Regions from separate parts of the Brevibacillus sp. M2.1A genome, predicted to be linked through region 3. Evidence: riboswitches for the same ligand, from Rfam matches in the RefSeq annotation. Region 3 holds a riboswitch; each other region holds the start of a gene.

Region 1 (3,267 bases), 1.5 Mb from region 3:
AGGGAGGCAAAAATGAAGTCTATTGTTGAAATTGCCAAGATTGCAGGTATCGAAGAACAGTATTTGGAGCTATACGGAAAATATAAAGCCAAATTATCAGATGAGCTATGGGAGCAAGTGAAGGATCGCCCTGATGGCAAACTGATTCTTGTTACAGCGATGAACCCTAACCCGGCGGGAGCAGGTAAGACACTCACGACGATTGGTTTGTCACAAGCATTAAATTATCTCGGGAAGAAAACAATGGCAGCGCTTCGCGAGCCGTCCTTGGGTCCTTGCATGGGGATCAAAGGAGGCGCAACCGGAAGCGGCCAAGCACAAATTCTCCCGGCTGACGAAATTAACCTGCATTTTACAGGGGACATTCATGCGATTACAGCTGCACATAACTTGTTGGCAGCGATGATCGACAATCATATTTTCCACGGCAATCCGCGTGGGCTCAATCCAAAGAAAATCGTCTGGAAACGAGCCATGGACATGAACGACCGTGCACTGCGTAACATCGTGGTTGGTCTGGGTGACGGCAACGGGATGACGCGTGAAGATGGCTTCATGATTACAACCGCTTCGGAAATCATGGCGATCTTATGCCTGAGTGAGAATCTGGCGGACTTGCGCGAGCGATTGAACCAGATCATTATTGGCTACGATTTCGATGATCAGCCTGTACGGGCAGAGGAAATCAACGCGGTCGATGCGATGTGTGTTCTCTTGAAGGAAGCCATCAAGCCCAATCTCGTACAGACAATCGAAGGAACTCCGGTCATCATTCACGGAGGACCTTTTGCCAATATCGCGCATGGGTGCAGCAGCGTGATCGGAACCAAGATGGCTTTGAAGCTGGCAGATTACGTCGTAACAGAGGCTGGCTTTGGTGCCGACCTGGGGGCCGAAAAGTTTTTTGACATCAAGTGCAGAAAAGCAGGTCTGACTCCATCGGCTGCTGTCGTGGTCATTACAGTTCGCTCGTTGAAATACAACGGCGGGGTAAAAGTACCTGATCTGGCAGAGGAGAACTTGTCTGCTCTGGAGAAAGGCTTCGAAAACGTCAAGCGCCATCTGGAAAACCTGCAAAAGTTCGGTGTGCCAGCAGTGGTGGCGATCAATCATTTTGCGACAGATACCCAGGCAGAGGTGGATGCAGTCATTGCGCTGTGCCAAGCGGCCGGAGCCGAAGCGGCGCTGTCCAAAGTATGGGCAGAAGGCGGAGCAGGTGGTGTCGAGCTTGCTGAAAAAGTGACTCGTGCAGCAGAGCGGCCTTCATCCTTCCGATTCTTGTATGAAGATAACCTCAGCATAAAAGACAAGATTGAGACAGTCGTAAAAGAAGTATACGGTGGATCAGGGGTTGTCTTTTCGCCGCTGGCATTAAAAACGATCCAAAAGGTAGAAGAAATGGGCATGTCCCATCTGCCTGTGTGCATGGCGAAAACACCTTACTCCTTTACGGACCGCGCTGATCTGTTGGGAGCACCTGTTGACTTCACGATCCAAGTGAGTGAAGTGCGCATATCAGCAGGAGCTGGTTTTATTGTGGCACTGACCGGTAGCTTGGTTACCATGCCAGGCCTCCCGAAAAAGCCGGCTGCTGAATCGTTATATGTAGACGAGGATGGCCAAGTGATCGGATTAAGCTAGTCAAAAAGTTTGACAAAAAGCTGACAACTGTAAAAGGTTGTCAGCTTTTTTTGTATTTTTGAGGTTTATTATCGGAAAGTTATGGGAAAAGAAAGGTGAGATTGAAAAATGTGAACTTAATTGAAAAACAACAAGGAATGACAAAGGCAAACTTGCTGAAAGGCAGGGACGCAAAGCCACGGGTCTAAGGTCGAGAGTCAAGTGACTTTCGCAGCTAGGACAGCCGGGTTGCCATACCGTAGTCATGATGGGCTGTCGGTGGGCAGTCTTTTTTTTGTTGAAAAAAGAGAAGGGAGAAGGGATTCGGTATGAAAAATAGTTTGAAGAATAAGCTAATTATCGTTTTGTGCCTGCTGTTGTTGATAAGTTTGGGTACGGTTTGCGGTGCAAGCTATTGGAGTGCTTCCAATCTTTTGGCAGACAGTCTGGACAAAGAAGCTGAGTTGTCAGCTAACAATCTCTCGATTCGTATCGATGGTTTCTTTAAAGAAAAAATTGAAATTGTAAGAGCAGTGGGAGGGTTGATGTCGGCTGATCAAAATGCCGAGTATGACCTGAAACTCATTCAAGAGGCCCAAAAGAAAAACCCCGAGTTTGAGACGTTCTTCTTTTCGCATGATTTAAGCGGAAAGAATGTGATCAATTTCAAGGGTGAAGTGACTGATATCTCGGATCGTCCGCACATTAAGGAAGCCAGCAAAGGGGAAGGAAAGGTTGTTGTCTCAGAGCCAGTTGTTTCGAAGCGCACAGGGAATAACATCGTGACCCTTGTCGTTCCATTGATGAAGGACAATCGTCAATACGGTTATATCGGTTCTACGATTCCTATCAATGAGATCCAAAAAAAGGTGTCCGAAGAGAAATTTGGTCAATCAGGCTACGCCTTTTTAGTAAGCAAAACAGGAACATTTATTTATCATCCGAACAGCGAGTTCATTCTGAAGGAATCGATTCTCAATATGGGTATTCTTGAACTTCAGACTGGCTTTGAAGACATCAAGCAAGGGAAGCATGGAATTGCCCAATATAATTACGAGAATACAGAGCGATTTGCTTCGTATGCTCCTACCAATTTGAACTGGGGTATATACATCACTGCACCTGTAGCAGAGCTGCATGCCCCTGTCGATCAACTGTCAGTTCGATTGATGGTTATTTCCCTCATCGTATTGGCAATTGGGGTTGTCCTCGTTTATTTCTTGGCTGTACGCATGGTGAAACCAATTGAGCGTCTGAATCACGCCGTAAATGTAGTGGCGCAGGGCAACTTGAAAGAGACCGTAACGGTTGACGGAAAAGACGAGATTGCGGTTCTGTCCCGTGACTTTAACCAGACGGTATCGCACTTGAAAAATTTGATTGAAGACGTATCACTGTCGTCTGATCAAGTACAGCGTTTTAGTCAGGAAGTATCTGAAGGTATTAAGCAGGCGACAGAAAACATCAACCAAATCGGCTTGTCTATCGCACAGATTTCTGAGGGAGCAGAGGCGCAGGCAGCCAGCTCGCAGGAAGTCGCATTGTCGATGACTGACATGGCAGCAGGCATAGTGAAAATCGCGGAGACGTCTGCACATGTTTCTGAGGCTGCCCAGATAGCAACAGAGCAGGCAGAACAAGGAACTG
Region 2 (3,267 bases), 1.6 Mb from region 3:
TACAGAACCGGATCACGCATGTTGAAGTTTTGAGAAGCCATGTCGATTTTCGCACGAAGCACCTTTTCTCCGTCCCTGAATTCCCCTTGGCGCATACGTGCAAACAGATCCAGGTTTTCCTCCACTGACCGGCTGCGGAACGGACTATCTGTGCCTGGCTCTGTCCATGTTCCGCGCATTTTCCGCATATCTTCTGGAGAAAGATCGTCTACGTAAGCCAGACCTTTTTTAATCAACAGCACCGCACGGTTGTACATCTCTTCAAAGTAATCAGATGCAAAAAACAACCCGTCCCATTCGAAGCCAAGCCATTGAACGTCCCTTTTGATGGCCTCTACGTATTCGATGTCTTCCTTCACCGGGTTCGTATCGTCAAAACGCAGGTTGGCCTTGCCGGAGAATTCTCGAGCCAACTCAAAGTTGAGGCAGATCGCTTTTGCATGTCCAATATGGAGATACCCGTTCGGTTCTGGGGGAAAGCGGGTAATGATTTCCTTTACTTTGCCCTCTTGCAAGTCATCAATCATGATATTGCGGATAAAATTGGATGCCGCTACCTTGTTTTCCAATGAAATCAACCTTTCACTTCACCTTTACATTCCATAATACTGATTCTCTACCCAGAGTTCAACAAAATCGGGTCGTTGACCGACCCGCTCACGTCTCCCATTGCTGCCTCGTTTGCCATTGTGACCTGCAATACAGGTGAACGACAGAATCAATGGCTAAGCGCTGCTCCGTGATTCCACGAATCGTTTCGAGATGCTTCGGGGAAATGAGATGTAGCAAAGGCTGTTCAACATGATTGAAACGTTGGAATGCTTCCGCTGCAATCCGATCCCACTGCGGGTAATACCGAAGCAAATCATCAGGCATTACGCGGGAGCGTTCCGTGTCAGACTCGGGCAAACAATCAAAAGGTTCATCCAAATTTAACGTTCCGTAATCATCGGTCAGCTCTTCGCCCGGTAAAATATCCCGTGCTGCCAATTCCATATCATACATGGTCGGCACACAATTCGCATGAAAGCTGTGGTTCACGTACCTTGCCTTATCCCAGCAAAGAATGTACTTTCCGAACTGGTTCTTAAACGAATATTTTTGTACGTCCTGTTTTCGTAATGAGTCAAGTCTTTCCACAAATGCAGGGTCCAATACCTGATCCAAATCATCCTGTGCCCATACAATCGTTCCTTTTGGGATAAACCTTGTCGCAAACACACCGTACCCGATCTCATCGTTGATATAGCGCAATTCTGTATCGGGATGCATCATGGTCTTTGTTTCACTCCTTGGCGAATGTGCCTTTTTATCATCATAAGCAGTTCTGCCCCAGGAGGTGTGTGAATGTATGCGAAAAACAACCTTTCCTATAGCATTCCTGACTATTTTTCTGGATTAAAATATTTTTTCTTATTTACCACAAATGGTAAATAGTCTATATTATTGGCAAACGGACTTTTAGGAACATTTTCCCACAACGATCGAATCACTATTTGTGTCATGTCATTTTATGTTTCACCCATTGATATCGAAACGGCATACCCGGGGAAATCCGGCGACGCAAAGCTACAGGGGCTACCTCCGCAACAGCGGACACGCTTGCCAGCTACCGAAGTATTGATGTAGGACGAGACCAATGATCCTATATCATTGGTCTTTTTTTGCGCGCGCAATGTCTATTTTTGTCTATTTTTGTATGTTTGTGTATTTTTAACTTTTAAAGGAGGTGAGGCAACAGCGGATAGCCGGTTTAATGAAATCATTATTCTATTCATCATGAAGGAGGTTTCATAGGAATGTCATTCTTGAAGAAACTCTCGACCGTCGCGCTGACTGCTGTCATCGGGCTATCAACATTCTCTGGGGCACAAGCTGCTAACCGTCCAACATCGATGTCACCGAACGCTATGGTGACGACTCCTCACTATCTGGCTACGGCTGCGGCCCTGAAGACATTGGAAGACGGTGGAAACGCAGTAGATGCTGCTATTACAGCCGCTTCCACCTTAGCTGTTGTCTACCCTCATTACACAACCATTGGCGGAGATAACTTCTGGCTCATCTACAATGCCAAAACAAAAGAGCTGAAGGCACTGAACGGCAGTGGTCGTGCAGGCGAAAAGGCAACCATCGACTATTACAAAGGCAAAGGCTACGAAAAAATCCCGTCCCGCGGTTATGAATCGGCAAACACTGTCCCTGGAGTTGTCTCCGGCTGGTGGGAGGCGTACAACTACGCCCATAAAAAAATGGGCAACAGCAAGCTTCAATGGAACAGACTGCTGGAGCCTGCCATTGGATACGCCGAAAACGGATATCCAGTCTCCCCCAACCAAGTGTATTGGACAAAATACGCGACAGATCCAACTGACAATGACTTGAAGAATCTTCAACGTTTTGATGGATTCCGTAAAACATTCCTGAAGCCCAACGGCGATCCTTATGCAGCAGGCGAAATTCTCAAACAAAAGGACCTTGCCAATACTTTGCGAATCATTGCGAAAAAAGGCGCTGACGGTTTTTATAAAGGAGAAGTTGCTAAAAAAATCGTAGCAGACATGCAAGCCAACGGCGGATTGCTCACGTTGAAAGATTTTGAGAAGCATACCTCCACTTGGGCAGATCCTATTACGGTAGACTACCGCGGATACAAAGCATACAACGTTCCGCCTAACTCCCAAGGCATGGCATCACTCTCCATTCTTAATGTTTTGAATAACTTTGACCTTAAGAGCATGGGTGAAGGAACACCCGATTACTATCACACGATTGTGGAAGCTACCAAACAGGCTTTTGCTGACCGCGACAAATGGCTGACTGACCCAGCCTTTGCGGATATCCCTGTAGATGAGCTGTTGTCCAAGCAGCATGGGAAAGATTTAGCTGCGCGTATTGATATGAAGCAAGCAGCCAAATCCGTAGAACCGCTTGATCCAAAAGGCGATACAACCTGGTTCGGGATCGTCGACAAAGATGGAAATGCCGTGTCCATCATTCAGAGTCACTATTTTGACTGGGGTTCCGGCATCGTAGCGAAAGATACGGGTGTCCTTTTGCAAAACCGCGGAAGTTATTTCTCTTTGGATTCCAAACACATCAATCACTTGGAACCAGGCAAACGCACCTTCCACACAATTAACCCAGCGATGCTCTTCAAAGGGGACAAGCCTTATCTCCTTTACGGAACACAAGGGGGAGAAGGACAGCCGCAAACGCAAGCCGCTCTCGTCACACGTATTGTCGACTTTGGTTTCAGCGTGCAAG
Region 3 (3,267 bases):
CGCATTATTTCCACGTTGGTAAAGCTTGCCGATCAATTTGGCAATCCTAACAGTTCGGCGTTTCAACAAATTGACTTACCTCTTTCCCATCAAGAAATCGCCAATTTTGTTGGGGCATCCAGGGAAGCTGTGACGGTAGCATTACGTGCTTTAGCAAGAGAAGAACTGATTCAAACAGGCTTTAAATCTATTTCTATTCAGCGGGACAGGATTTTGAAGAAAATGTAATCCAGTTTACATCTTTCGCTCAAAAAGAAAGATATCGTAAAGCCATGGCTTCTACTATTCTTTCGAAAAAGAGGGGAACGACATATGGATAAACCACATTTTCAGAGCCTGCGCGAAGAGCTAGATTTTACAACCATTCAAATAGCAGACTTCCTCACCCGTGAAGTAACAGATGCATTTACAAGATCAATTGAGGAGCTGCGGACCTCTGAACTGGCAAAGGGCTTGCCGATTGGTTCGATTGCGCCTGATTTCACGTTGAACGATCACACTAGCAAGAATATTACCTTGTCGGAAGAAATCATAAAAGGTCCTGTCGTCCTCACATTTTTCCGTGGATCATGGTGCCCCTACTGCAATTTGGAGATGCAAGCGTACCAAAAACAGCTCGATACGATAACCTCTCTGGGTGCTCAATTGTTTGCCATTAGTCCACAATCTCCTGCACACTCTCTTACTATGCAAGAGAACAATCGTCTGAGCTTCCCCGTGTTATGCGATACCAATAATCAGGTAGCAGAAAAATATAGACTCATATTCAGACTGCCTGAGTATTTACATGATACCTACCGATCATTGGATATCGATCTCAATCATTTTAATAGCGACGATTCCTGGACACTCCCCATACCGGCTACTTATATCCTCGATGAACAGGGCGTAATCCGGTCAGTATTCTTAGATCCTGACTACAAAAAGCGAATGGAGCCTACTGAAGTTATAGACATTCTGCGCACCCTAACCTAACGCCCTACTCCCTATTTAATGAAGAACCAGTTGATACGGCAACTGGTTTTTTCGTACGTTCATATATTATGAACAATTAGTTACTTCTTCCTACCAAAACTTGACAAAGCTAATACAAATGGCTTATATTTTGCATGATTATGTCTAGCAAAATTCGACACAGTTTTACAATTTTTGCTAAAAAATGAAAAAGGCAAAGTCATCGAAAGGTGGCGACGCAAAACCACGGGTCTACAGTCTTTGACCATGATAGCCGGGTTGCCATCATCTTGAGACTATTTTTCGATGTTGGTAGCTTCGGTTGTTCCATTTCGATGGAACGGCCTTTTTTTGTGTTTCGTTTTTTGAAAGGAGGATGAAAGCACTTTCATTTTTGTAACAGATGGAAAAACATAACTTTTGAGACGTCAAACATACACAACACGGTAATCAGAAAATGATGGAGTGGAGAAGTTATGTACAAACAAGTAGAAACCGTACAAGAGTTAGCCAAATTTCATGAAATCAAAGAAACAGTATGGACAAGCATGGGCTTCGAGATGGAGTACGCGAAAGAAGGCTCGGCTCAGTTCCTCTTAATCGCCGAAGATGGTGAAGCAGGTGGAACATTTGAAATGACGCCCTTTTCCAAATCAAGTGCTTATATGAAATCACTTTTTCAGGATGTTGTTACAGAAGATATGAAAGTAATGGAGGTAGACAGTCTCGCTGTTCTGCCGAAATACCGCGGACAACTGGGGCAAAAAGGAATTTGCCTGATGATAGATTACGCTGAAAAGCATGGTTATACCCACGCAATCGGGGTAGCAGATCCGACCTTTTTTAAATTTATTAACACGAAGTATCAAGTAAAAGCAACTCAGACCAAAGATATCGTCTTTTACAAAGGGGCCGATGCGATTCCGACCCTTTTCCATCTAAAAGATGTCTATGACAATAAGCACGATCCGAAATATTCCTGGTACAATACGTCGTCATCCAACCAAGTAAAAGTCGAGGTAGGTGGGTAACATGGATAACATGGATAAAATTGATTTATTGAGAAGAAGAAACAATTGGGTCGTAATCGTATTCGCAAGTATTATTACGGTTGTTCAGGTCTTAAACCTCTTTCTAGGCGTTTCGTACACATTCGTTTTCACAATTCTGGGTATTTTGTATGGCGTACTGGCACCTTTTGCTTACATCTCTAATCGCCCGAGCTTCCGTGAAAAAGCAGCGCCCTTCATGAAGTTCTTTAACTTCGCCGTAATCGGGATCTTCATGTTCATCGTAGTCGGACTGGACCCGCATATGATCAATATCATGACCATTATGTTCTTCGTAGCAGTCATGGGGATTTATCAAGACCGACTCATCAATATTTTGACGATTGTATCGACATTGGGCATTGTCTCTTACTACTTCCTGACACAAAGAGAAACGATTTTCCATTCGACAAGCAATCTCGATCTGATGTACTTCCTGCTCACCTTCTGCTTTGTCTCTATCACGAGCATGATGCATGCTGTATTCAATAACAAGTTGCAAGAGGAAAGTGAGCAACAGAAGCAAGAAGCGATTGCCTCGAAGGAATCGTTGCAACGTGTTCTGGATAAGATCAATGAATCACTCACCTCTATGCAAGACTATCAAGAGAATTTGAACAAGGTAACGGACGGTGTCAATGTTCGCGCTGTCGAAACCGTCGCTTCCCTGCAAGACATCATGGAGTCCTTTACTGTCCAGACCAGCAATACAGACGAGCTGCGTCGGGAAATGAGCTCGACGAATTTGCAAGTTGAGGACATGACCCGCTCTGTTACAGAGATGCATGAGTACGTAGAATCGACCAAGGAAGCCACTAGCGAGAGTGGAAAACGCATTGGCAACATCGGTAATGACTTTGAACGATTCATCAAGGACATCCAAGGTACGAACCAGCTAATCCAAGAGCTCAATAAAGAAACCGAATCGATTGGAAAAATCATCCAAACCATTTCCGAGATTTCTGCACAAACCAATCTGTTGGCACTCAATGCCACGATTGAAGCGTCTCGCGCAGGCGAACACGGCCGAGGATTTGCTGTCGTCGCAGATGAAGTACGCAAGCTGGCAGAGTCCTCCAAGCTATCGTCCGAGTCGATCTCGAGCCTGCTCATGACCATCCGCGAAAAAATGAAACTCGTATCGGATATGATTTCCGAGTCGCAGACTTCTTTTGAGAAAAATAGCGAGGGCATTCTCGAAGTACAAGAAATGTTCACCAATGTAGACAACTACATGCAAAACTTCGCAGATAAAACGAAAAAC

What was found. Region 3 has a riboswitch for cyclic di-GMP ahead of HP567_RS08515 (GNAT family N-acetyltransferase). Riboswitches for the same ligand answer to the same signal wherever they lie in the genome.
Region 1: linked by a shared signal. The riboswitch ahead of HP567_RS01095 (methyl-accepting chemotaxis protein) and the one ahead of HP567_RS08515 (GNAT family N-acetyltransferase) in region 3 are both predicted to bind cyclic di-GMP.
Region 2: linked by a shared signal. The riboswitch ahead of ggt (gamma-glutamyltransferase) and the one ahead of HP567_RS08515 (GNAT family N-acetyltransferase) in region 3 are both predicted to bind cyclic di-GMP.

Annotation. Positions count from the first base shown of each region.
Region 1 is NZ_JABSUY020000001.1:240,887-244,153, reverse strand. Features, by position in the region: gene HP567_RS01100 (formate--tetrahydrofolate ligase) at 13-1,641, shown strand; cyclic di-GMP riboswitch class I at 1,777-1,877, shown strand; gene HP567_RS01095 (methyl-accepting chemotaxis protein) at 1,950-3,267, shown strand, end outside.
Region 2 is NZ_JABSUY020000001.1:152,443-155,709, forward strand. Features, by position in the region: gene HP567_RS00685 (glutamine--tRNA ligase/YqeY domain fusion protein) at 1-578, opposite strand, end outside; gene HP567_RS00690 (SET domain-containing protein) at 658-1,275, opposite strand; cyclic di-GMP riboswitch class I at 1,529-1,617, shown strand; gene ggt (gamma-glutamyltransferase) at 1,800-3,267, shown strand, end outside.
Region 3 is NZ_JABSUY020000001.1:1,722,059-1,725,325, reverse strand. Features, by position in the region: gene HP567_RS08525 (Crp/Fnr family transcriptional regulator) at 1-228, shown strand, start outside; gene HP567_RS08520 (peroxiredoxin-like family protein) at 313-975, shown strand; cyclic di-GMP riboswitch class I at 1,158-1,241, shown strand; gene HP567_RS08515 (GNAT family N-acetyltransferase) at 1,431-1,985, shown strand; gene HP567_RS08510 (methyl-accepting chemotaxis protein) at 1,978-3,267, shown strand, end outside.